Regions from separate parts of the Geobacillus sp. JS12 genome, predicted to be linked through region 1. Evidence: a T-box and tRNA genes for the amino acid it is inferred to sense, from the RefSeq annotation. Region 1 holds a T-box; the other regions hold tRNA genes.
What was found. The T-box of region 1 lies ahead of serS (serine--tRNA ligase). A T-box ahead of a tRNA ligase gene usually reads a tRNA of that ligase, here a tRNA-Ser.
Positions count from the first base shown of each region.

Region 2: it encodes a tRNA-Ser, which carries the amino acid that the T-box ahead of serS (serine--tRNA ligase) is inferred to sense. The anticodon was not compared.
Region 3: it encodes a tRNA-Ser, which carries the amino acid that the T-box ahead of serS (serine--tRNA ligase) is inferred to sense. The anticodon was not compared.

Region 1 covers NZ_CP014749.1:3,111,166-3,118,444, reverse strand. Annotated here, with positions in the region: gene A0V43_RS15250 (glycoside hydrolase family 18 protein) at 1-547, shown strand, start outside; gene serS (serine--tRNA ligase) at 768-2,042, opposite strand; T-box leader at 2,097-2,316, opposite strand; gene pdxT (pyridoxal 5'-phosphate synthase glutaminase subunit PdxT) at 2,326-2,916, opposite strand; gene pdxS (pyridoxal 5'-phosphate synthase lyase subunit PdxS) at 2,941-3,825, opposite strand; gene A0V43_RS15225 (serine hydrolase) at 3,955-5,313, opposite strand; partial or broken gene guaB (IMP dehydrogenase) at 5,418-6,883, opposite strand; gene A0V43_RS15215 (YaaC family protein) at 7,009-7,279, shown strand, end outside.
Region 2 covers NZ_CP014749.1:2,532,020-2,539,298, forward strand. Annotated here, with positions in the region: gene A0V43_RS12375 (hypothetical protein) at 119-733, shown strand; gene A0V43_RS12380 (NAD(P)/FAD-dependent oxidoreductase) at 1,237-2,463, shown strand; gene A0V43_RS12385 (YobA family protein) at 2,574-3,035, opposite strand; tRNA gene A0V43_RS12390 (tRNA-Leu) at 3,362-3,445, opposite strand; tRNA gene A0V43_RS12395 (tRNA-Cys) at 3,508-3,581, opposite strand; tRNA gene A0V43_RS12400 (tRNA-Gly) at 3,591-3,662, opposite strand; tRNA gene A0V43_RS12405 (tRNA-Gln) at 3,668-3,742, opposite strand; tRNA gene A0V43_RS12410 (tRNA-His) at 3,758-3,830, opposite strand; tRNA gene A0V43_RS12415 (tRNA-Trp) at 3,848-3,921, opposite strand; tRNA gene A0V43_RS12420 (tRNA-Tyr) at 3,931-4,015, opposite strand; tRNA gene A0V43_RS12425 (tRNA-Thr) at 4,022-4,097, opposite strand; tRNA gene A0V43_RS12430 (tRNA-Phe) at 4,405-4,480, opposite strand; tRNA gene A0V43_RS12435 (tRNA-Asp) at 4,671-4,746, opposite strand; tRNA gene A0V43_RS12440 (tRNA-Met) at 4,752-4,828, opposite strand; tRNA gene A0V43_RS12445 (tRNA-Val) at 5,010-5,085, opposite strand; tRNA gene A0V43_RS12450 (tRNA-Glu) at 5,095-5,166, opposite strand; tRNA gene A0V43_RS12455 (tRNA-Ser) at 5,181-5,271, opposite strand; tRNA gene A0V43_RS12460 (tRNA-Asn) at 5,276-5,350, opposite strand; rRNA gene A0V43_RS12465 (23S ribosomal RNA) at 5,726-7,279, opposite strand, start outside.
Region 3 covers NZ_CP014749.1:3,710,130-3,717,408, forward strand. Annotated here, with positions in the region: rRNA gene A0V43_RS18220 (23S ribosomal RNA) at 1-418, shown strand, start outside; rRNA gene rrf (5S ribosomal RNA) at 661-777, shown strand; tRNA gene A0V43_RS18230 (tRNA-Val) at 786-861, shown strand; tRNA gene A0V43_RS18235 (tRNA-Met) at 1,043-1,119, shown strand; tRNA gene A0V43_RS18240 (tRNA-Asp) at 1,124-1,199, shown strand; tRNA gene A0V43_RS18245 (tRNA-Phe) at 1,477-1,552, shown strand; tRNA gene A0V43_RS18250 (tRNA-Thr) at 1,935-2,007, shown strand; tRNA gene A0V43_RS18255 (tRNA-Lys) at 2,180-2,252, shown strand; tRNA gene A0V43_RS18260 (tRNA-Gly) at 2,260-2,334, shown strand; tRNA gene A0V43_RS18265 (tRNA-Leu) at 2,340-2,425, shown strand; tRNA gene A0V43_RS18270 (tRNA-Arg) at 2,431-2,504, shown strand; tRNA gene A0V43_RS18275 (tRNA-Pro) at 2,511-2,584, shown strand; tRNA gene A0V43_RS18280 (tRNA-Ala) at 2,593-2,665, shown strand; tRNA gene A0V43_RS18285 (tRNA-Met) at 2,683-2,759, shown strand; tRNA gene A0V43_RS18290 (tRNA-Ile) at 2,765-2,841, shown strand; tRNA gene A0V43_RS18295 (tRNA-Ser) at 2,861-2,950, shown strand; tRNA gene A0V43_RS18300 (tRNA-Thr) at 3,159-3,234, shown strand; tRNA gene A0V43_RS18305 (tRNA-His) at 3,242-3,314, shown strand; tRNA gene A0V43_RS18310 (tRNA-Gly) at 3,634-3,704, shown strand; tRNA gene A0V43_RS18315 (tRNA-Ile) at 3,711-3,784, shown strand; tRNA gene A0V43_RS18320 (tRNA-Asn) at 3,994-4,068, shown strand; tRNA gene A0V43_RS18325 (tRNA-Ser) at 4,075-4,167, shown strand; tRNA gene A0V43_RS18330 (tRNA-Glu) at 4,172-4,243, shown strand; partial or broken gene A0V43_RS18335 (B3/B4 domain-containing protein) at 4,546-5,210, opposite strand; partial or broken gene queG (tRNA epoxyqueuosine(34) reductase QueG) at 5,263-6,404, shown strand; partial or broken gene A0V43_RS18345 (amidase domain-containing protein) at 6,465-7,279, shown strand, end outside.

The DNA of each region.
Region 1 (7,279 bases):
CGCCTTGGCGCCAAAAACGAGCGCGACCCAGCGCGGACGTTGGTACGAAGCACACGACTACCGCGCCCATGGACAAATTGTCGACTTTGTCGTGATCATGACGTATGAATGGGGCTACAGCGGCGGGCCGCCGATGCCGGTTTCCCCGATCGGTCCGGTCCGCCGCGTTATCGAGTACGCCATCTCTGAAATGCCAGCCGGAAAAATTTTGATGGGGCAAAACTTGTATGGCTACGACTGGACGCTGCCATATGTACCCGGCGGCCCGTACGCCCAGGCCATCAGCCCGCAGCAAGCCATCGCCCTCGCCGCAAAGTATAACGTTGCCATCGAATACGATACGGAGGCGCAGGCACCGCATTTTCGCTATCGCGACGAAAACGGACGCGAGCATGAAGTATGGTTCGAGGACGCCCGCTCCATTCAAGCAAAATTTAATCTCGTGAAGGAACTTGGTTTGCGCGGGGTCAGCTATTGGAAACTTGGCATTGATTTTCCACAAAACTGGCTGCTGATCGCTGATCAATTTACTGTTGTAAAAAAATAAAGGCATAAAAAACCCGCCGGTCAACGGCGGGTTTTTTTATGATGGGAAACGGCTTTCGGCGGTCAGCCGTTTCAGATGACAATCTCCTCTTATGCGCGTCAGTCCTCTTCATCATCGTCTTGGCCAAGAACAAGATTTCTTGTTCCTCATTGCCAACGTCATTCACTATAACACGGCAGTCGGGAAAAGTCAACCAACGATTTGCCTCAAGCACCTTTTTTCAGCGAATGACGTCCCGATTCCCCATGTAAGGACGAAGCGCTTCCGGAACGATGACCGAGCCGTCTTCTTGCTGGTAGTTTTCCAAAATGGCGGCGACCGTCCGCCCAATAGCTAGCCCCGAACCGTTTAATGTATGCACGTACTCCGGTTTCGCTTTTGGATCGCGACGGAAGCGGATGTTGGCACGGCGCGCTTGAAACGCCTCAAAGTTGCTGCACGACGAAATTTCCCGGTACGTTCCGTAACTTGGCAGCCAAACTTCAATATCGTACGTTTTCGCCGCCGAGAATCCAAGGTCTCCGGTGCACAAGGCGACAACGCGGTACGGAAGCCCGAGCCGTTGCAAAATCGCCTCTGCCTGGCGCGTCAGCTTTTCCAATTCATCGTACGAGTCCTCCGGCTTTACGAATTTTACCAGCTCGACTTTATTGAACTGATGCTGACGGATCAGCCCTCTCGTGTCGCGGCCGGCCGACCCGGCTTCCGCGCGGAAGCAGGCGCTGTAGGCCGCATAGTAAATCGGCAAATCATCTGCGGCCAAAATTTCGTCGCGGTGCAGGTTCGTCACCGGCACCTCAGCGGTCGGAATGAGGAAATAATCTTCGCTGTCCAAATGGAACGCATCCTCGGCAAATTTCGGCAACTGTCCGGTTCCGATCATGCTCGCCCGGTTCACTAAATATGGCGGCAACACTTCTTCGTAACCGAATTCATCGAGATGGATGTCAAGCATAAAGTTGATGAGCGCCCGCTCAAGCCGCGCTCCTAACCCTTTATAAAAGACAAATCGGCTTCCCGCCACTTTGGCGGCTCGCTCAAAGTCGAGCAAACCGAGCCGATCGGCGATTTCCCAATGCGGCTTCGGCTCAAAGGAAAACGAACGCGGCTCTCCCCATCTCCGCACTTCCACATTGTCCTCTTCTGATTGGCCGATCGGCACTGATTCGTGCGGCACGTTTGGAATCGACAACAACAAGTCGTCGAGTTCCGCCTCAAGCTGGCGAATTTGTTCATCCATCCGTTTAATGCGGTCACCGACTTCGCGCATTTGGGCAATCAGCGGCTCGGCGTCCTTTTTCTCGCGCTTTAGGACAGCGATTTGCCGCGACACATCGTTGCGCTTGCTTTTCAGCTCTTCGACTTCCGCGATCAAGCGGCGGCGGTCTTTGTCCAATTGTTCAAAGCGGTCGATGTTCGTCAAATCCCCGCCGCGCTGCATTAGTTTTTCTTTCACTTCTTCAAACTGGGTGCGCAATATTTTCACATCCAGCATGGCTTTTACCTCCTTTTCCATTCAATATTATACATAAAAAAGCCCCCGTCCCAAAAAAGGGACGGGAGCCATCCCGCGGTGCCACCCTTATTGAAGGCTTGCTATGCCTTCCCCTTTTGCCGTTAACGGCGGCGGCCGAAAACGCCTACTGGCCCTTTGGGCGTTCAACGTTTTGCTCGAGGATGGATTCACAGGAGCTCCCTGCCGGTTCGCACCACCCACCGGCTCTCTGAAAGGAAGGGGGCCTGCTACTTGTTCCTCTCATCGCTTTCGCTTGATCACTTTACTTGAGGCTTGACGCCATTTTCGCTTCTTTGACCATGTTGAGGAAGTATTGCATCAATCGATGATCGTCGGTCAGCTCTGGATGGAACGAGCAGCCGAGAAACTGGCCTTGCCGGGCCGCGACAATGCGGTCGTTGTATGTCGCCAAGACATCGACCTCGTCACCGACCTCGACAATGTGCGGAGCACGGATGAAGACGCCGACAAACCCGTCGCCGACACCCTTAATCGACAGCTCCGCCTCAAAGCTTTCCCGCTGCCGACCGAACGAGTTCCGCTCGACTGTAATGTCCATTAATCCTAAATGTGGCTCGTCATAGCCGACAATTCGCTTCGCCAGCAAAATGAGTCCGGCGCACGTGCCGAACATCGGCTTGCCGGCAGCGGCAAATTGCTTGAGCGGCTCCATCAGCCCATAGCGGTCGATGAGCCGCCGCATCGTTGTGCTTTCGCCGCCCGGCAGCACAAGACCGTCCAACCCTTCAAGCTGCTCCGGCTTTTTCACGATGACCGCCTCGGCGCCGCACGCCTCAATGGCGCGAACATGCTCCCGCACAGCTCCTTGCAGTCCAAGTACACCTATTTTCATCGTTGCTTTGCTCCTTTATTTAGCTTACCAGCCGCGTTCTTGCATCCGGTGCTCCGGCAACAATGTCGCGATATCGATGCCGCGCATCGCGCCGCCCAATCCTTTCGACAAGTGTGCGATCAATTCATAGTCTTCGTAATGAGTCGTCGCCTCTACGATCGCGCGCGCGTATTTTTCCGGATTTTCCGATTTGAAAATGCCAGACCCAACAAAGACACCGTCCGCACCCAAGTGCATCATCAAGGCAGCGTCAGCCGGTGTCGCGACACCGCCGGCGGCAAAGTTGACGACCGGCAGGCGGCCAAGCCGCTTGATCTCGCGCAGCACCTCAACCGGAGCCCCGAGCTGTTTCGCCTCAGCGACAAGCTCATCTTCGCTCATGTTGACGACTTTGCGAATTTGCGCGTTCACTTTGCGCATATGGCGCACGGCCTCAACAATGTTGCCTGTCCCCGGCTCTCCTTTGGTTCGCAACATCGATGCCCCTTCTGCAATGCGGCGCGCCGCTTCCCCTAAATCGCGGCAACCGCACACAAATGGAACGGTAAACTGCCGTTTGTCAATATGGAATTCCTCATCAGCCGGCGTTAATACTTCGCTTTCGTCAATGTAGTCGACACCAAGCGCCTCTAAGACACGCGCCTCAACATAGTGACCGATCCGCACTTTCGCCATGACTGGGATCGAAACGGCCTTCATCACTTCTTCGATCACCGTCGGGTCGGCCATGCGCGCGACACCGCCAGCGGCGCGAATGTCCGCCGGGACGCGCTCGAGCGCCATAACCGCGACAGCCCCTGCCGCCTCAGCAATCTTCGCTTGCTCCGCATTGACGACGTCCATAATGACGCCGCCTTTTTGCATTTCCGCCATGCCGCGTTTGACGCGGTCTGTACCTGTCAATGCCAACGTTGATTCCCCCTGTTCCTATCCTTATGCTTTGCTATATACGCAAAAGGATGATTCCACTGTTTTATTTTACCTCAATTTTTACAAAAATCACAATGGAAAAAAGCTCCCCTTAGCCGGGGAGCAGCGTTACAACCAACCTTTCACCGTTTTGGCAACGCTTGTCCATAAATCAGCAAACAGTCCGCCGACCGCGCGCATCGAAAGAACAAACCAATTGGCTTTTTCGACTTCAGCTGTTGTGACAAGCGGCACACGGATGTTTTTTTGCATGTCTGGGCTTAAGAAGGCAAGGGAGTCGTCCCCTTTATATTCGAGCGTCATATATCCAACCGTTTCCCCTTTTTTCAAAGGGGCGACTAGCTTTCCTTCTTTTGTCATTTTTTTCTTGTCCAACACATATACAGGTTTGTATTGTTTTTCCTCGCCGTTTTTCACAAGCAGATCCAGATTCTTTCCTGTCGCGACACGAACCTCTTTTTCTTTCCCTTTCACGACCGGAAGTGTTTCTTTTCCTTTCAGCTGGTACCCTTTTGGATAAAGCGTCTCGAGGGAGTATTGGTTGAATCCGTAGTTAAATAGTTTTTCTGTCTCTTTAAAGCGCGCCTCTTTTGTTGTTTTCCCACTCGCATCTTTCGCGTTCATGACAACCGAAATCAAGCGGACGCCGTTTCGTTTCGCCGTCCCGGTGAAACAGTTGCCGGCAAATTCCGTATAGCCGGTTTTCAACCCGTCTACACCTTCGTATCCGTACACAAGCCCAGGCAGCATCCAATTCCAGTTGTCCATTTTGATTTCATCTTTTGTTCCTTCCCGGAATACTTTATGAGGAATGCTCGCTGTTTTCAGCACTTCGGGATGATCTTTCAGCAACCGGTAGGCAAGCATCGCCATCGCACGTGCGGACATGACGTTTTCCTCATTTGAGCTTGTCCCTTCTGGATAGAATCCTTTTAAATCCTTATTGCTCAACCCTGTGGCATTGACAAACTTATAATCTTTCAGCCCAAGCTCTTTCGCTTTGTCGTTCATCATTTTCACAAAATTTTTCTCCGATCCAGCGATGATCTCAGCAATCGCGACCGTTGCCCCGTTCGCCGAATAAATGGCCATTGCCTCGTACAGCTCACGCACCGTATACTTGCCATCTTTTCGCAACGGGACATTGGACAGCGCCCGGTCTTGCGACAGCCGGTACACGTAATCGCTTGGCGTGTACATTTGATCCCATTTGACGCGCTTCGCCTTAATGGCGTCAAGAAGCAAATACTCGGTCATCATTTTCGTCATGCTGGCAATCCCAAGCACCGTATCGATATTTTTTTCATACAAAATTCTTCCCGTTTGTGCATCCACTAAAATCGCAGCGTCCGCCCGGATGTCAAGCGGGGCGCTTTCCGCCTTCACCGTCTGTTGAAACGGACCAAACGTTAAACAAAGGCAAATCGACAGCAACCAAAACAACCAGTTTTGTTTTCTCCTCCTCACAATGACACCCTCCTCACACAACCGTTATTGTAACATACCGTCGGCCAAAAAAATAGACGGAGGACATGTCTCCGTCAAAGTTGAGCCGATCGGCGCAACTCCGATCAAAAAGCAGAGTAGTTCGGCGCTTCTTTCGTAATTTGCACGTCATGCGGATGGCTTTCACGGAGCCCCGCGCTCGTCATGCGGATAAACTGCGTTTTTTCGCGCAGCTCTTCCAAATTGCGGGTTCCACAATAGCCCATGCCGGCGCGCAACCCACCGACAAGCTGATAAATCGTGTCGGCAAGCGGCCCTTTGTATGGAACGCGTCCCTCGATGCCTTCCGGGACAAACTTTTTCGCATCTTCTTGAAAATAGCGGTCTTTGCTGCCGCGCTCCATGGCTGCGACCGACCCCATGCCCCGGTACACCTTGAAGCGGCGGCCTTGATAAATTTCCGTCTCACCCGGGCTTTCGGAAACACCAGCAAGCAAGCTGCCGAGCATAACCGCATGCGCCCCAGCCGCGATTGCCTTCACAATGTCGCCGGAATATTTGATCCCGCCGTCAGCGATGATCGGGACGCCATGTTTGCGCGCCTCAGTCGCACAGTCGTAGATCGCCGTAATTTGCGGCACACCAACCCCGGCGACAACCCGGGTCGTGCAGATGGAACCCGGACCGATTCCGACTTTAATAATGTTCGCCCCAGCCTCAATCAAGTCGCGCGTCCCTTCAGCTGTCGCGACATTGCCGGCGATGATGTTCAAGTCCGGGTATTGGCGTCGGATGTTGGCCACCGTCTCTAGGACGCCTTTCGAATGGCCGTGCGCTGTGTCAACGACAATGACATCAACCCCTGCCTCAACAAGCTTTTTGACGCGAATCATCGTGTCCGCCGTCACCCCGACGGCCGCCCCGACAATCAGCCTCCCTTTCGCATCTTTCGCTGAATTCGGGAACTCAATGACCTTTTCAATATCCTTGATCGTAATTAATCCCTTCAGCACACCGTTTTCATCAATAAGAGGCAGTTTTTCGACCTTGTGTCGCTGCAAAATTTTCTCTGCTTCCTCCAACGTTGTCCCCACCGGAGCAGTGATCAAGTTTTCCTTCGTCATTACCTCGGAAATTTTAATCGAATAGTCTTGAATGAAACGCAAGTCACGGTTCGTAATAATGCCGACCAATTTTTGCTCCTCGGGGTTGTTGACGATCGGCACCCCGAGATCCGATATTTACTCATTAAGTGTTCTGCATCATACACTTGATGATCCGGCGTTAGGAAAAACGGGTCCGTAATGACGCCTCGTTCCGACCGTTTCACCTTGTCGACCTGCTCGGCCTGCTGTTCGATCGACATATTTTTGTGAATGATGCCAAGGCCTCCCTGACGCGCCATCGCAATTGCCATCTCCGCTTCGGTGACCGTATCCATCCCAGCGCTGAGAATCGGGATGTTCAACTGCAGCGTATCGCTCAACTTCGTGGTTACATCAACATCGCGCGGCAATACGTCCGACTTCGCTGGGACGAGAAGAACATCATCAAACGTCAATCCTTCCTTGGCGAATTTCGCTTCCCACATGTTTTCTCCCCCTTGTCCGGAAATATTATTAGTAGCTTAACAACTGGTTAAACTACTGTCAAGGAATCAAGAAAATGTCCAACTTTTCAGTTATTTCAAGACAATTCTATGTAAGGGGGGTAAAAATGTTCGGAAATCACGGTCAACTGTTTCGCCTTTCTGTTTTCCGCTCGGCCGATACTGCGCAGCAATTTTTGCGGCAATGCTATCAACAGCTGCAGCGGGATGACGCCGTTCAACGCAGTTATGCAAACTGTTACCCATTTTTATATTATCTGGAACACGGGCAAAACTTTTACGCCGCTGCCCAGCAGGCGCCGCTGTCCATCAAGCCGGTTCTCTTGTTTTACGGCATGGTGCAGCTCTTAAAAGCATGCCTGCTCACTGTCGACCCCG
Region 2 (7,279 bases), 580 kb from region 1:
ATCAACTCCTTTGGCAAACCCTTCACCAACAAGGTCCAGACAGCGTTAGGAAAGCAACAAAAGCCATGAATAGCTGTTTTGAATCACCGTCAATCCACACTTGGAAAGGATGATCCATATGGAAGCATTGCTTACCCAAATTTTAGATCGGCTCGATCAACTCCATTCGAGCGTCGGCGTCTTGACATCCGACGTCAACGAGATGAAAAATCAACTGAACAAGATCGAAGCGAGAGCGGGCAGCATCGAAGAGAGAGTGAACAGCATCGAGGCGAGAGTAGACAGCATCGAATCAAGAGTAAACAACATTGAAGCCAACATGGCCACCAAAGACGAACTCGCCGAGCTCCGATCCAAAGTGGACGACATCGAAGCGAAAATGGCCACGAAAGACGAACTCGCTGAACTTCGCTCCACTGTGAACGGACTCCAGTCCAACGTAAACGAAATTCAAGCGAAGATGGCGACCAAAGAGGAACTGGCTGAACTCCGGTCCAAAGTGAATGAACTCCAATTCAAAGTGAACGAACTTCAATCCAATGTAAACGAAATTCAAGCAAAGATGGCGACCAAAGACGATCTCGTTCCTATTCGACAAACGGTCATGGAAATCGATCAAATTGTCAAAAGGATCGAAGTCAACCAAGAACGCCACGAGCACATTTTGGCCATCCTCTCCAAACGCTCGATTGAACATGAGGCATCCATCGCCAGCCTGCGGCAAGCGCAATAACTTGACAAGGGAACAAATGGACAAGGGGCGAGCTGTGCAGCGCAACATGGAAAAAACATTCCTTCCAGACACGAACCGCGGGGGCTGTCCGAAAGAAATTCCCCCAAATCAACACAACAACTTGACAGCGTTTGAACCATGTTTAGGATATCCACAGGGGCACTCATCACATCCGGGAAGGCCAAGCGTCTTCCCGGATGTGTCTGGCTTGAAACATGCTTGTCTTCAGGCGACATCTCATCCATCAACATTTTTTGTCAGCCCTTTCGTTTGCCGTTCTTATTCTTCCTGCAAAACTCTCTACATGATGTACGTCTTATTCCGATTCATGTTTCAAAAAACACAAATTTTCCACTTCTCCACACACCCCATCTCCTTTGATTTGCCGCTCCAGCCATGAAGCCGAAAAAGCGTTGGGCGCGGTTCTCCTCCTTCGCAACGAATAAACCAAATGATTCCGATCATGCTAAAGACGAACTATGAAGTGGAAGGAGACGAGAATCATGAACTTGCAATCCGGAACATTCTACTGGCCCACAACGTTCCCCGACCCGCCGAGCTACCCGGTCTTAGAGGAAGACATCGACTGCGATGTGCTCATTATCGGCGCTGGCACCTCGGGCGCCCAATGCGCCTACTTTCTTAGCGACACCGATCTTGACGTCGTGGTCGTCGATAAACGAAAAGCGGGGCATGGAAGCACAGCGGTCAACACGGCCCTGATCCAATACCTGGGGGAAAAAATGTTTTTCGAGCTAATCCATAGCTTTGGCGAAATGTACGCAGTGCGGCACCTTAAACTTTGCGAGCAGGCCATCCGCGATCTCGCCGATGCCGCGGAAAAGCTGCCGCTCGACTGCGAATTTGTCACCCGCGACAGTTTGTATTACGCCAGCTCTCCTGAAGATGTAAGCAAATTAGAAAAAGAATACGCCGCTCTCAAGAAACACGGCTTTGCTATCGAATGGTGGCCGGAAGAACAGATCGCCCGCCATTACCCGTTCCGCAAACCAGCGGCGTTGCTGACAAAAGGAGACGGCGAAGTCAATCCATACAAACTGACGATCGGCCTGTTGGAATATGCCAAACGCCGAGGAGTCGCCATTTACGAACAAACCGAAATCAATGGAAAAAAACTCGAAAAAGACCAAGCCATTTTTTATACGAAAACCGGTGCGGTCATTCGCGCGAAATCGGTCATCATTGCGGCTGGCTATGAAACGTTGGATTTCAAAAAGGACCCAAACGCCGTGTTGAACAGCACCTACGCCGTGGTCACGAACCAGGTCGCTGATTTCTCCAGCTGGTACAACCGGACGCTCATTTGGGAAACGGCCCGTCCTTACATCTACATGCGGACGACCGCCGACAACCGCGTTATCATCGGTGGATTGGATGAAGATACGACCTATGCCGATGAGCGCGATGCCAAGCTCATTCACAAGCGCGACCAGTTGATCGCGGAGTTCCAGCAACGCTTCCCCACGATCCCTGTCCGAGCTGAATTTTACTTGGGCGCCTACTACGCCGGCACGCACGACGGACTGCCGATCATCGGCGTGTATGACGAATATCCAAACTGCTATTTCGTCTATGCCTATGGAGACAACGGAGCCGTCTACAGCATGGTGCTCGCCAAATGCTTGCGCGACTGGATCGCGGCCGGCCAAAGCGACAACGCCCAGCTCTACTTGCCGGACCGTCCGCTTGTCTCGGCGTTGTCTTCGTAATTCCTGTTCGGAATCCAACGAATTGTTTGGCGCGTCATCGACAAGCTGCCCTCTCTCCCCCATGCTGGGAAGAGGGGGACAGCTTTTGCTTCGCATGCGGCAAAACGCTTTTATTCATCTTTGATCCGAACATCGAATTTCGTTCGTTCATGGGCGTCTTTTATTTGAATCATCCAAGTGTCCGCTTGTTTGTCATAATGAACAGCCCGAATCACAGGAATCATCTGCTCGAGCCGACTCTCTTCTTGTTTCAACGCTTGGCGAATCGCCTCCTCCTCCGATAAGCTGGCGCCATCACGCGGAGAGCTTGGCACAACCAATACTTTGCCCGCCTTCCCTTGGCCTGGATACGATTCAGCAATCCCCCCATCTATCCAAACTTGAACTTTTTGACCAATGTTCACTCGCGCTGGTGCACTAGAAACCAAGATGGTATTATAAAACTCTTTAAGCCCGCCTGTGGAACGAAAATCTTGCGGATCAGAACTGACAACCAAAATGCTCCCCCCTTCTTTTCTCACGACATACCCTTCAATGGCATAGCGGTCAGTTTGCCCGCTACAACCTGCCAACCAAACACTCCACACGGCGGCAATGAAAGCAAGCCATCTTTTCAGCCCAATCTCCTCCTCCTTTGTTATCATTAGTCGCATTTACGACAAAATTGTTTCACCCTTTTATGAAAAGCTCCAGTTTGTCAAATCCATCATGGGTACTAAAAAAACATGATGATTGACGAAATCATGGATGATCTAGATGGTAGAAATGCAAAATTCGTGCAAAATTTTTTCGGATTCTATCGTTTTTTTCGGAATTCCCAGAAAATGAAAAACGACCGCGTTTGCGGTCGTATCAAGGGTTCCACGATTTTAGATCGTGGGCTATCGAATTCTGAGGATGCCGATGGTGGGAGTCGAACCCACACGGGGGCTACCCCACACGATTTTGAGTCGTGCGCGTCTGCCAATTCCGCCACATCGGCGCGACAATTAACAATTTACCAAATCATCTTTCAACTGTCAACACTTTTTTATTCATTAGATATGGAGGCGGCACCCGGATTCGAACCGGGGGTAAAGGTTTTGCAGACCTCTGCCTTACCACTTGGCTATGCCGCCTTGATCGAGAGCGGAAGACGGGACTCGAACCCGCGACCCCCACCTTGGCAAGGTGGTGTTCTACCACTGAACTACTTCCGCATCCGTGGCTGGGGTAGCTGGATTCGAACCAACGCATCACGGAGTCAAAGTCCGTTGCCTTACCGCTTGGCTATACCCCAACGTTGTAAGTGAAGGGCGACTAGTGGGAATCGAACCCACGCATGCCAGAGCCACAATCTGGTGCGTTAACCACTTCGCCATAGTCGCCATAATCATGATAGGAATGGCAGGGGCAGTAGGAATCGAACCCACACCGGAGGTTTTGGAGACCTCTGTTCTACCATTAAACTATGCCCCTTTGTTAAAATGGTGGAGGGGGACGGATTCGAACCGCCGAACCCAAAGGGAGCGGATTTACAGTCCGCCGCGTTTAGCCACTTCGCTACCCCTCCAAGGAATGGTGCCGACTGCAGGACTTGAACCCGCAACCTACTGATTACGATTCAGTTGCTCTACCAATTGAGCTAAGTCGGCATAAAACAAATGCAAGAAGGTGGCTCATTGTTGTGCTCTGTGCCTCTTCCTCTACAAGCTGATTCGAGGAAGCAGGATGCGTCGAGGCAACTCGAAGCCGACTCGACGAAGCAAGTGCTCGTCTCTACCAATTGAGCTAAGTCGGCATAATTATGATATAAATCGTGGATCATTGTTCATTTGTTGTGTCCCTTCCTCTACCAGCCAATTCGAAGAAGCTGGGTGCGTCGGGACAACTCGCAATCGATTCGATGAAGCGGATGCTCGTCTCTGCCAATAGAGCTAAGTCAGCTTGCTATCAATTATATGGTGGCTCGGGACGGAATCGAACCGCCGACACAAGGATTTTCAGTCCTTTGCTCTACCGACTGAGCTACCGAGCCGTATCTTATTTTTCCCTTGTTCGTTGATGACTTTTGTGTCCCTTCCTCTGCCAGCGGATTCCAAGATGCTGGATGCGTCGAGGCAACTCGATGCGAATTCGATGAAGCGGATGCTCGTCTCTACCGACTGAGCTGCCGAGCCGTATTTCACCGATCACATGATTCGTTGCATCATGCATTTTTGGAAAGATGGCGGTCCCGACGGGACTCGAACCCGCGATCTCCTGCGTGACAGGCAGGCATGTTAACCACTACACTACGGGACCATTTTTGGTTGCGGGGGCAGGATTTGAACCTGCGACCTTCGGGTTATGAGCCCGACGAGCTACCGGACTGCTCCACCCCGCGGCGATAAGAAAGTAAGTTGATTTTCACAATACTTTTAGTGTTGTTGTTCGTTGCCTCTTCCTCTACAAGCTGATTCAAAGATGCCAGATGCGTCGAGGCAACTGGAAGCGGATTCGTTGAAGCAAAGGCTCTTTGCTCCACCCCACGATGATGAGAAAGCAAGTCAGCTTTTATATTAAGATGGTGGAGGATGACGGGATCGAACCGCCGACCCCTTGCTTGTAAGGCAAGTGCTCTCCCAGCTGAGCTAATCCTCCACAAAGAAGTGACCCGTACGGGATTCGAACCCGTGTTACCGCCGTGAAAGGGCGGTGTCTTAACCACTTGACCAACGGGCCATGCTGATGGATCATGGCGGAGAGCAAGGGATTCGAACCCTTGAGGCGCTATTCACGCCTACACGATTTCCAATCGTGCTCCTTCGACCACTCGGACAGCTCTCCACGATGGCTCCGCAGGCAGGATTCGAACCTGCGACCAATCGGTTAACAGCCGATTGCTCTACCACTGAGCTACTGCGGAATCATAACGAAGGTCAATTCTCCCAATAAGATGCCCTGCCTCTTCCTCTGCCAGCCGATTCAAAGAAGCTGGACGTGTCAAGGCAACTCGCAGTTCATCCGATGATGCAAATGCTCGTCACTGAGCTGCTGCGAAATGACATCTCTTTAGACATTTACTATTATAATGATTCGCGCTGAGCTGTCAAGAGTTTTTTCATTCCCTCAAAACTAGATAACCGTCGGAAGAAGCCGCTCGCCTGCGCTTTTCGCATTGTCCAGCTCCGGCTCGCCGCCGCTCGGGGTCAAATAACCTTCGCCTTCGGGATGTGAACATCCCTGCAGGCGAAGAACATTTGCCCGTCGCGGCGACCCGCTCGCCTGCGCTTTTCTAAGTTAGGTCAAGCCCTCGATCGATTAGTATCCGTCAGCTCCACGTGTCGCCACGCTTCCACCTCGGACCTATCGACCTCGTCATCTTCGAGGGATCTTACCCGCCTAACGCGGTGGGAAATCTCATCTTGAGGGGGGCTTCACGCTTAGATGCTTTCAGCGCTTATCCCGTCCGCACATAGCTACCCAGCGGTGCCCCTGGCGGGACAACTGGTACACCAGCGGTGCGTCCATCCCGGTCCTCTCGTACTAAGGACAGCTCCTCTCAAATTTCCTGCGCCCGCGACGGATAGGGACCGAACTGTCTCACGACGTTCTGAACCCAGCTCGCGTACCGCTTTAATGGGCGAACAGCCCAACCCTTGGGACCGACTACAGCCCCAGGATGCGATGAGCCGACATCGAGGTGCCAAACCTCCCCGTCGATGTGGACTCTTGGGGGAGATCAGCCTGTTATCCCCGGGGTAGCTTTTATCCGTTGAGCGATGGCCCTTCCATGCGGAACCACCGGATCACTAAGCCCGACTTTCGTCCCTGCTCGACCTGTCCGTCTCGCAGTCAAGCTCCCTTGTGCCTTTGCACTCTCCGAATGATTTCCAACCATTCTGAGGGAACCTTTGGGCGCCTCCGTTACCTTTTGGGAGGCGACCGCCCCAGTCAAACTGCCCACCTGACACTGTCTCCCACCCCGCTAAGGGGTGCGGGTTAGAATTTCAATACCGCCAGGGTGGTATCCCACCGCCGCCTCCACCGAAGCTGGCGCTCCGGCTTCCCAGGCTCCCACCTATCCTGTACAAGCGATACCAAAATTCCATATCAGGCTGCAGTAAAGCTCCACGGGGTCTTTCCGTCCTGTCGCGGGTAACCTGCATCTTCACAGGTAGTATAATTTCACCGGGTCTCTCGTTGAGACAGCGCCCAAGTCGTTACACCTTTCGTGCGGGTCGGAACTTACCCGACAAGGAATTTCGCTACCTTAGGACCGTTATAGTTACGGCCGCCGTTTACTGGGGCTTCGGTTCGCACCTTCGCTTCCGCTAAGCGCTCCCCTTAACCTTCCAGCACCGGGCAGGTGTCAGCCCCTATACGTCGCCTTTCGGCTTCGCAGAGACCTGTGTTTTTGATAAACAGTCGCTTGGGCCTTTTCACTGCGGCTCTTCAGGGCTCTTCACCCCAAAGAGCACCCCTTCTCCCGAAGTTACGGGGTCATTTTGCCGAGTTCCTTAACGAGAGTTCTCCCGCGCGCCTTAGGATTCTCTCCTCGCCTACCTGTGTCGGTTTGCGGTACGGGCACCTCTTCCCTCGCTAGAGGCTTTTCTTGGCAGTGTGAAATCGGGGACTTCCGGATCACTCCGTCGCCGTCACCGCTTGGCCTTATGATCCGCGGATTTGCCTGCGGATCAGCCTCACGGCTTGGACAGGCTCTTCCAGCCGCCTGCTCGCCCTATCCTCCTGCGTCCCCCCATCGCTCAAACGGGAAGAAGGTGGTACAGGAATCTCAACCTGTTGTCCATCACCTACGCCTTTCGGCCTCGGCTTAGGTCCCGACTAACCCTGA
Region 3 (7,279 bases), 600 kb from region 1:
CGGGGAGGTTTGGCACCTCGATGTCGGCTCATCGCATCCTGGGGCTGTAGTCGGTCCCAAGGGTTGGGCTGTTCGCCCATTAAAGCGGTACGCGAGCTGGGTTCAGAACGTCGTGAGACAGTTCGGTCCCTATCCGTCGCGGGCGGAGGAAATTTGAGAGGAGCTGTCCTTAGTACGAGAGGACCGGGATGGACGCACCGCTGGTGTACCAGTTGTCCCGCCAGGGGCACCGCTGGGTAGCTATGTGCGGACGGGATAAGCGCTGAAAGCATCTAAGCGTGAAGCCCCCCTCAAGATGAGATTTCCCACCGCGTTAGGCGGGTAAGATCCCTCGAAGATGACGAGGTCGATAGGTCCGAGGTGGAAGCGTGGCGACACGTGGAGCTGACGGATACTAATCGATCGAGGGCTTAACCTAGTGAGAAAAGTGGAAGCGCCGCGTTTAGCTCTCGAAGCCAAATGTTCTTCACCCGCAGGGGTGCTTGCACCCCGAGGGGAAGGTTATTTGACCCCGAGCGGCGGCGAGCCGGAGCTGGACAATGCGAAAAGCGCAGGCGAGCGGCTTCTTCCGACGGTTATCTAGTTTTGAAGGAATGAACATCCTGTTGACAAATCCAACAGGATGGATATAATAATTACTGTCCAAGATGATCACCATTGCCTAGTGGCTATGGCGGAGGGGAAACACCCGTTCCCATCCCGAACACGGAAGTTAAGCCCTCCAGCGCCGATGGTAGTTGGGGCCAGCGCCCCTGCAAGAGTAGGTCGCTGCTAGGCAATTTCGTGGAGGATTAGCTCAGCTGGGAGAGCACTTGCCTTACAAGCAAGGGGTCGGCGGTTCGATCCCGTCATCCTCCACCATCTTAATATAAAAGCTGACTCGCTTTCTCATCATCGTGGGGTGGAGCAACGAGCCTTTGCTTCAACGAATCCGCTTCCAGTTGCCTCGACGCATCTGGCATCTTTGAATCAGCTTGTAGAGGAAGAGGCGACGAACAACAACGATAAGAGCATTGTGCAAATTAATTTACTTTCTTATCGCCGCGGGGTGGAGCAGTCCGGTAGCTCGTCGGGCTCATAACCCGAAGGTCGCAGGTTCAAATCCTGCCCCCGCAACCAAATTGGTCCCGTAGTGTAGTGGTTAACATGCCTGCCTGTCACGCAGGAGATCGCGGGTTCGAGTCCCGTCGGGACCGCCATTGTTTCAAAATTATGAAAAGAGACAGCTCAGCAGCTCAGTCGGAGTTGCCTCAACGCATCTGGCTTCCTCGAATCACCTTGCAGAAGAAGAGACACAGTGCAGTACAAGCAAAGCAACGTAAAACTTAATATGGCTCGGTAGCTCAGTCGGTAGAGACGAGCATCTGCTTCATCGAATTCGCTTCGAGTTGCCTCGACGCATCTAGCATCGTCGAATCCGCTGGCAGAGGAAGAGGCACAAAGCGGTATCAATAGGCAGTGTGAAAAATATAATACGGCTCGGTAGCTCAGTCGGTAGAGCAAAGGACTGAAAATCCTTGTGTCGGCGGTTCGATTCCGTCCCGAGCCACCATTTTTATCATAGTTCCGAAAGAAGATTCCTGCTTCATGCAAAGCTAAGTGGGAGTAGTTCACAGACATGTCAGATGTTCAAACCACCCCGGCTTAGTTCAATGGGTAGCCACGAGCACTCGCATCGTCGAATCTGTTGCGAGTTGCCTCGACGCACAAGGCTTCCTTGAATGAGCTTGAAGAGGAAGAGGCACAACCAGGCATACAACATGAATCACTAGCTAATTTTAAATGTGCCGGCTTAGCTCAATTGGTAGAGACGAGCATCGGCATCATCGAATTGGCTGCGAGTTGCCTCGACGCACAAGGCTTCCTTGAATGAGCTTGAAGAGGAAGAGGCACAACCAGGCATACAACATGAATCACTAGCTAATTTTAAATGTGCCGGCTTAGCTCAATTGGTAGAGCAACTGACTTGTAATCAGTAGGTTGCGGGTTCAAGTCCTGCAGCCGGCATTCTTATTCCTTAATAACCTCTTAAGCCATTAAGACGGCAACCGCGAGCCATTAGCTCAGTAACGAGCGCTACATCTTCGAATTTGCTTCGAGTTGTCCCGACGCATCTTGCTTCCTTGAATATGCTTGTAGAGGAAGGGACATCACTATCCTAGAGTGTTATCCAACTCGTGAGCCATTAGCTCAGTAGGTAGAGCATCTGACTTTTAATCAGAGGGTCGGAGGTTCGAGTCCTCCATGGCTCATCGTCTTGCGGAAGTAGTTCAGCGGTAGAACACCACCTTGCCAAGGTGGGGGTCGCGGGTTCGAGCCCCGTCTTCCGCTCCACTTCCGCCGGGGTGGCGGAATTGGCAGACGCACAGGACTTAAAATCCTGGGGTAGGTAACTACCGTGCCGGTTCGAGTCCGGCCCTCGGCACTTGTGCGCTCGTAGCTCAATTGGATAGAGCATCTGACTACGGATCAGAAGGTTAGGGGTTCGAATCCTCTCGAGCGCGTTTTGTCGGGAAGTAGCTCAGCTTGGTAGAGCACACGGTTCGGGTCCGTGAGGTCGCAGGTTCAAATCCTGTCTTCCCGATTTATCATGGGGCCTTAGCTCAGCTGGGAGAGCGCCTGCTTTGCAAGCAGGAGGTCATCGGTTCGATCCCGATAGGCTCCACCTTTTGACTTAAATTTGGCGGTGTAGCTCAGCTGGCTAGAGCGTACGGTTCATACCCGTGAGGTCGGGGGTTCGATCCCCTCCACCGCCACCATTATCGGACCTTTAGCTCAGCTGGTTAGAGCAGACGGCTCATAACCGTCCGGTCGTAGGTTCGAGTCCTACAAGGTCCACCATTATTATTGTTGCTTTTTTGGAGGAGTACCCAAGTGGTTGAAGGGGTCGGTCTTGAAAACCGAGAGGCGCCGCAAGGCGCGCGGGGTTCGAATCCCTCCTCCTCCGCCATGCACTTTAAAATCATGCCGGCTTAGCTCAATTGGTAGAGACGAGCATTCGCATCGTCGAATCTGCTGCGAGTTGTCCCGACGCATCCCGCTTCTTTGAATAAGCTTGCAGAGGAAGGGACACCGAGCATTTGACTTCCTCGAATTAGCTGGAAGAGGAAGAGGCACAACCAGGCAGACAACATGAATCACTAGCTAATTTTAAATGTGCCGGCTTAGCTCAATTGGTAGAGCAACTGACTTGTAATCAGTAGGTTGCGGGTTCAAGTCCTGCAGCCGGCACCAGATCGAGGCGACTATGGCGAAGTGGTTAACGCACCAGATTGTGGCTCTGGCATGCGTGGGTTCGATTCCCACTAGTCGCCCTTTTCATTATATTCTATATTTGCGTGTCTAGTTTAGTGGTAAAACCTCAGCCACGAGCATCTGCATCATCGAATCCGCTTCGAGTTGCCCCGACGCATCCAGCTTCTTTGAATCGGCTGGCAGAGGAAGGGGCATGGAAGAGCGTGGCAGATGTTGATTCCAAATGATATGCGTGTGTAGTTTAGTGGTAAAACCTCAGCCACGAGCATCTGCATCATCGAATCCGCTTCGAGTTGCCCCGACGCATCCGGCTTCTTTGAATCGGCTGGCAGAGGAAGGGGCATGAAAGATTGTGATGGGTGTTTCATCAAAAATTATGCGGGTGTAGTTTAGTGGTAAAACCTCAGCCTTCCAAGCTGATGTCGTGGGTTCGATTCCCATCACCCGCTTTTTATGGGCCTATAGCTCAGCTGGTCAGAGCGCACGCCTGATAAGCGTGAGGTCGGTGGTTCAAGTCCACTTAGGCCCATTATTTTCCATTGAATGTTTTTTGGCTATTCGCTATAATAATGGGCGAACAATGCCCCATCGTTCCACAGCAAAAGCGGAGCGACGAGCTTCACATCTTCGAATTCGCTGCGAGTTGCCTCGACGCATCTCGCTTCCTTGAATTAGCTGGCAGAGGAAGAGGCAACGAGCACATTTGGAAGATGTGCATAACATATAGTTATTCATCATTCCGCAATAGCTCAGCGGTAGAGCAACCGGCTGTTAACCGGTAGGTCGTAGGTTCGAATCCTACTTGCGGAGCCATGTTACGGAGAAGTACCCAAGTGGCTGAAGGGGACGGTTTGCTAAACCGTTAGGTCGCAGTTTTGCGGCGCGCGGGTTCAAATCCCGCCTTCTCCGCCATAATGGCCCGTTGGTCAAGTGGTTAAGACACCGCCCTTTCACGGCGGTAACACGGGTTCGAATCCCGTACGGGTCACTGGTTGCTGGCACCAGAGATTCTGGTGCCCTTTTGTACAATTTCTTTTGTCGATTTTTGCGTTTTTTTCTTGCGATGCGTGTGGAAGTCTGTTATAATGTCTCTCGTTAGCTTTAAAATTATGTTATGATGCTTGGGGACAACGCAGTGTTTCGTTTCGTTAAAGAACGAGGCATTGCGTTTTTTTATTTATCACCCTAAACCGAGAAGAACCCCACTTCCACGCGTGAGCGTAGGTGGGAGAGCGTTCAAGTAGGGAGGGAGTCCCCCATTTCCAACGGCAGGAAAGTGGGGGGAGAAGATCAAACGAACAATTGGGCGTCGGCTTCGCCGCCATGAATTTGCACAAACATCGTTTGGATGGCTTGAAGCTGGCGCTTGGCGGTTTCTTCTGGCGTTGATGGGAGAAAGTAAACGATTTGCAAAGCGTTTTTCGTTTCTCTCGTCACGGCCGTCCGCTCCGAATCGACGATCGGACTGCCAAACGGCCCTCGTTCATCTTTGCTGACGAGTTTGTTGGCAAAGTTGACTGTGCGGCCGTTTAACGCGATGTATTCATCTTGTTCCGTGCCGATCGTGAGCGTCACTGTCCCGTTGATGCGGTCTAGATCATAGATGCCGAGTGGAATTTTATAATAGAGTGAAAAAAAGTTGTTTATGTCTGCCGCTGAATGGATAGGCGGAATGAAGCTTTTTTTCTGGATGCGTCGGTACAGGCTTTCACTTGACGGTCGATAGCGGCTTGGGTCCGTTCCGATTTGTTTGAAAGTACGGCGCCATTCGACCATCTCAGGAATGTCGGCAATCGACTTTTCCTGCAGCTCGATGTAAAGAGATTCTTGAAACAGCTCAAGCCGCCCCTTAACATTTGCGGTGAATCGCTGACCTCGATATGATGATAGCGGATGACGCCGAATTTACCAGTAGGAAGGCGTTGCTTTAGTTGTTCTGATATCACGAATTTCATCTTGATCACCTCGGATTTCATTTTATCATATATGACGAAAGGAGGGAAAACGATGGATGTTATGGCATTAAAGCGGGAAGTCATTGAGTATAGTCGGTCAATCGGCATTGATAAAATCGGATTTGCGAGCGCTGATCCGTTTGTTGAATTAAAGGAACGGCTGCGCCGCCAGCAGGAGCTCGGCTATCAGTCCGGTTTTGAGGAACCAGATATTGAGAAACGGACGAATCCTTCATTGCTTCTTCCGGAAGCAAAATCGATCATTGCCATTGCTCTTGCCTATCCGTCCAAAATGAAAAATGCGCCGCGGGGGACAAAGACGGAACGGCGCGGCGTTTTTTGCCGCGCTTCATGGGGAAAGGACTACCACGATGTGTTGCGGGAACGTTTGCAGCAGCTCGAGGAGTTTTTGCTGGCCAAAGTGCCCCATGCCCGCGTTCGCTCGATGGTGGATACCGGAGAGCTCGCCGATCGGGCGGTGGCGGAACGGGCAGGGATCGGTTGGAGCGGCAAGAACTGCTCTATTATTACACCGGAGTTTGGATCGTATGTGTATTTGGGAGAAATGATTACGAATATTCCATTTCCCCTGATGAACCGGTTGAAAACCGATGCGGCACGTGCACGAAATGTATTGATGCCTGCCCGACCGGGGCGCTTGTACAAGGGGGACAACTGAACGCACAGCGGTGCCTTTCCTTTTTAACGCAAACGAAAGGCTTTTTGGCCGACGAGTTTCGGGAGAAAATCGGGAACCGGCTGTACGGCTGCGATACATGCCAGCAAGTCTGCCCGGAAAATAAGGGGAAAGACTTTCATTTGCATCCAGAATTCGAGCCGGATCCGGAAGCGGTAAAGCCGAAACTCATCCCGCTGCTTCAGATGAGCAACCGTGAATTTAAAGAAACATTTGGGGCCATGGCGGGTTCATGGCGTGGGAAAAAGCCGATTCAGCGCAATGCCATTCTGGCGCTCGCCCATTACAAAGACCAAACCGCGGTGCCGCACTTACTGCGTTTGTTGAAAGAGGATAGCCGTCCAGTCATCCGCGGGACGGCGGCGTGGGCGCTCGGGAAAATCGGGGATCCAAGCGCTAAGCCTTATTTGGAGGCCGCGCGGCAAACGGAGGCGGATGCCGATGTGATCGCTGAGATTGAAAAAGGACTGAAACTGTTGGCTGAGGCAAAGGAATAGGGAAAAAACGCAGCTTCCCCACATAAGGTAGTAACAAAAACGAAAGTGGTGGAAAGCAGCATGAAAAAACAGTTGCGCGCGTGGTTGGATGAGCGAGCCCGCTCGTTTGTGTCGGAAAGCAATATCCGAAGCGAAGAGGCGGCAAGAAAGCAACGGCTTTGCCAAAAGCGCGGTGCGGAGATCGTCCGTTGCACGATCCGGGGACAAATTGTCGGCAGGCAGACCATCGAGCGGGAAGCGAAAGTGATGTATATTGCCCACCATCAATTTTTAATTAAGCAAAGGGGTTCACTATATATAGAAGAACAGGTTGAGGAGCGATGCGCCTGTTTTGTTCGCGGTGAGCTTGTAGCTGATGAACCGATCAACCGGTTGGGGGGTATATGGAGGCGCCGCGCGTCGAACGAGAGCAATGGACGGGGGAGCGTCTTTCTTACCAGTATGACCGCGCCCGGGCGGTGCGGTATGCGGAAACGTGGTGGAATCGGCATAACCCGGTGTTTCCGTCGTTTCCGGTGGATTGCACGAATTTTGTCTCTCAATGCTTGTATGCAGGCGGGGCGCCGATGACGGGCTATCCGAACCGTGCGAGGGGATGGTGGTGTCAAAACGGAAGTTGGAGTTACAGCTGGGCTGTGGCCCATGCTTTTCGTTGGTATTTGAGCGGGTCGCGCATCGGCTTGCAGGCGGTGGAAGTGGCGGAGCCGGAGCAATTGATGGCAGGCGATGTCATCTGTTATGATTTTCAAGGGGACGGACGCTTCGACCACTCAACGATTGTGGTGGCGAAAGATCAGAACGGGATGCCGCTTGTGAACGCCCATACGACAAACAGCCGAATGCGCTATTGGTCGTATGAAGATTCAAGCGCCTAT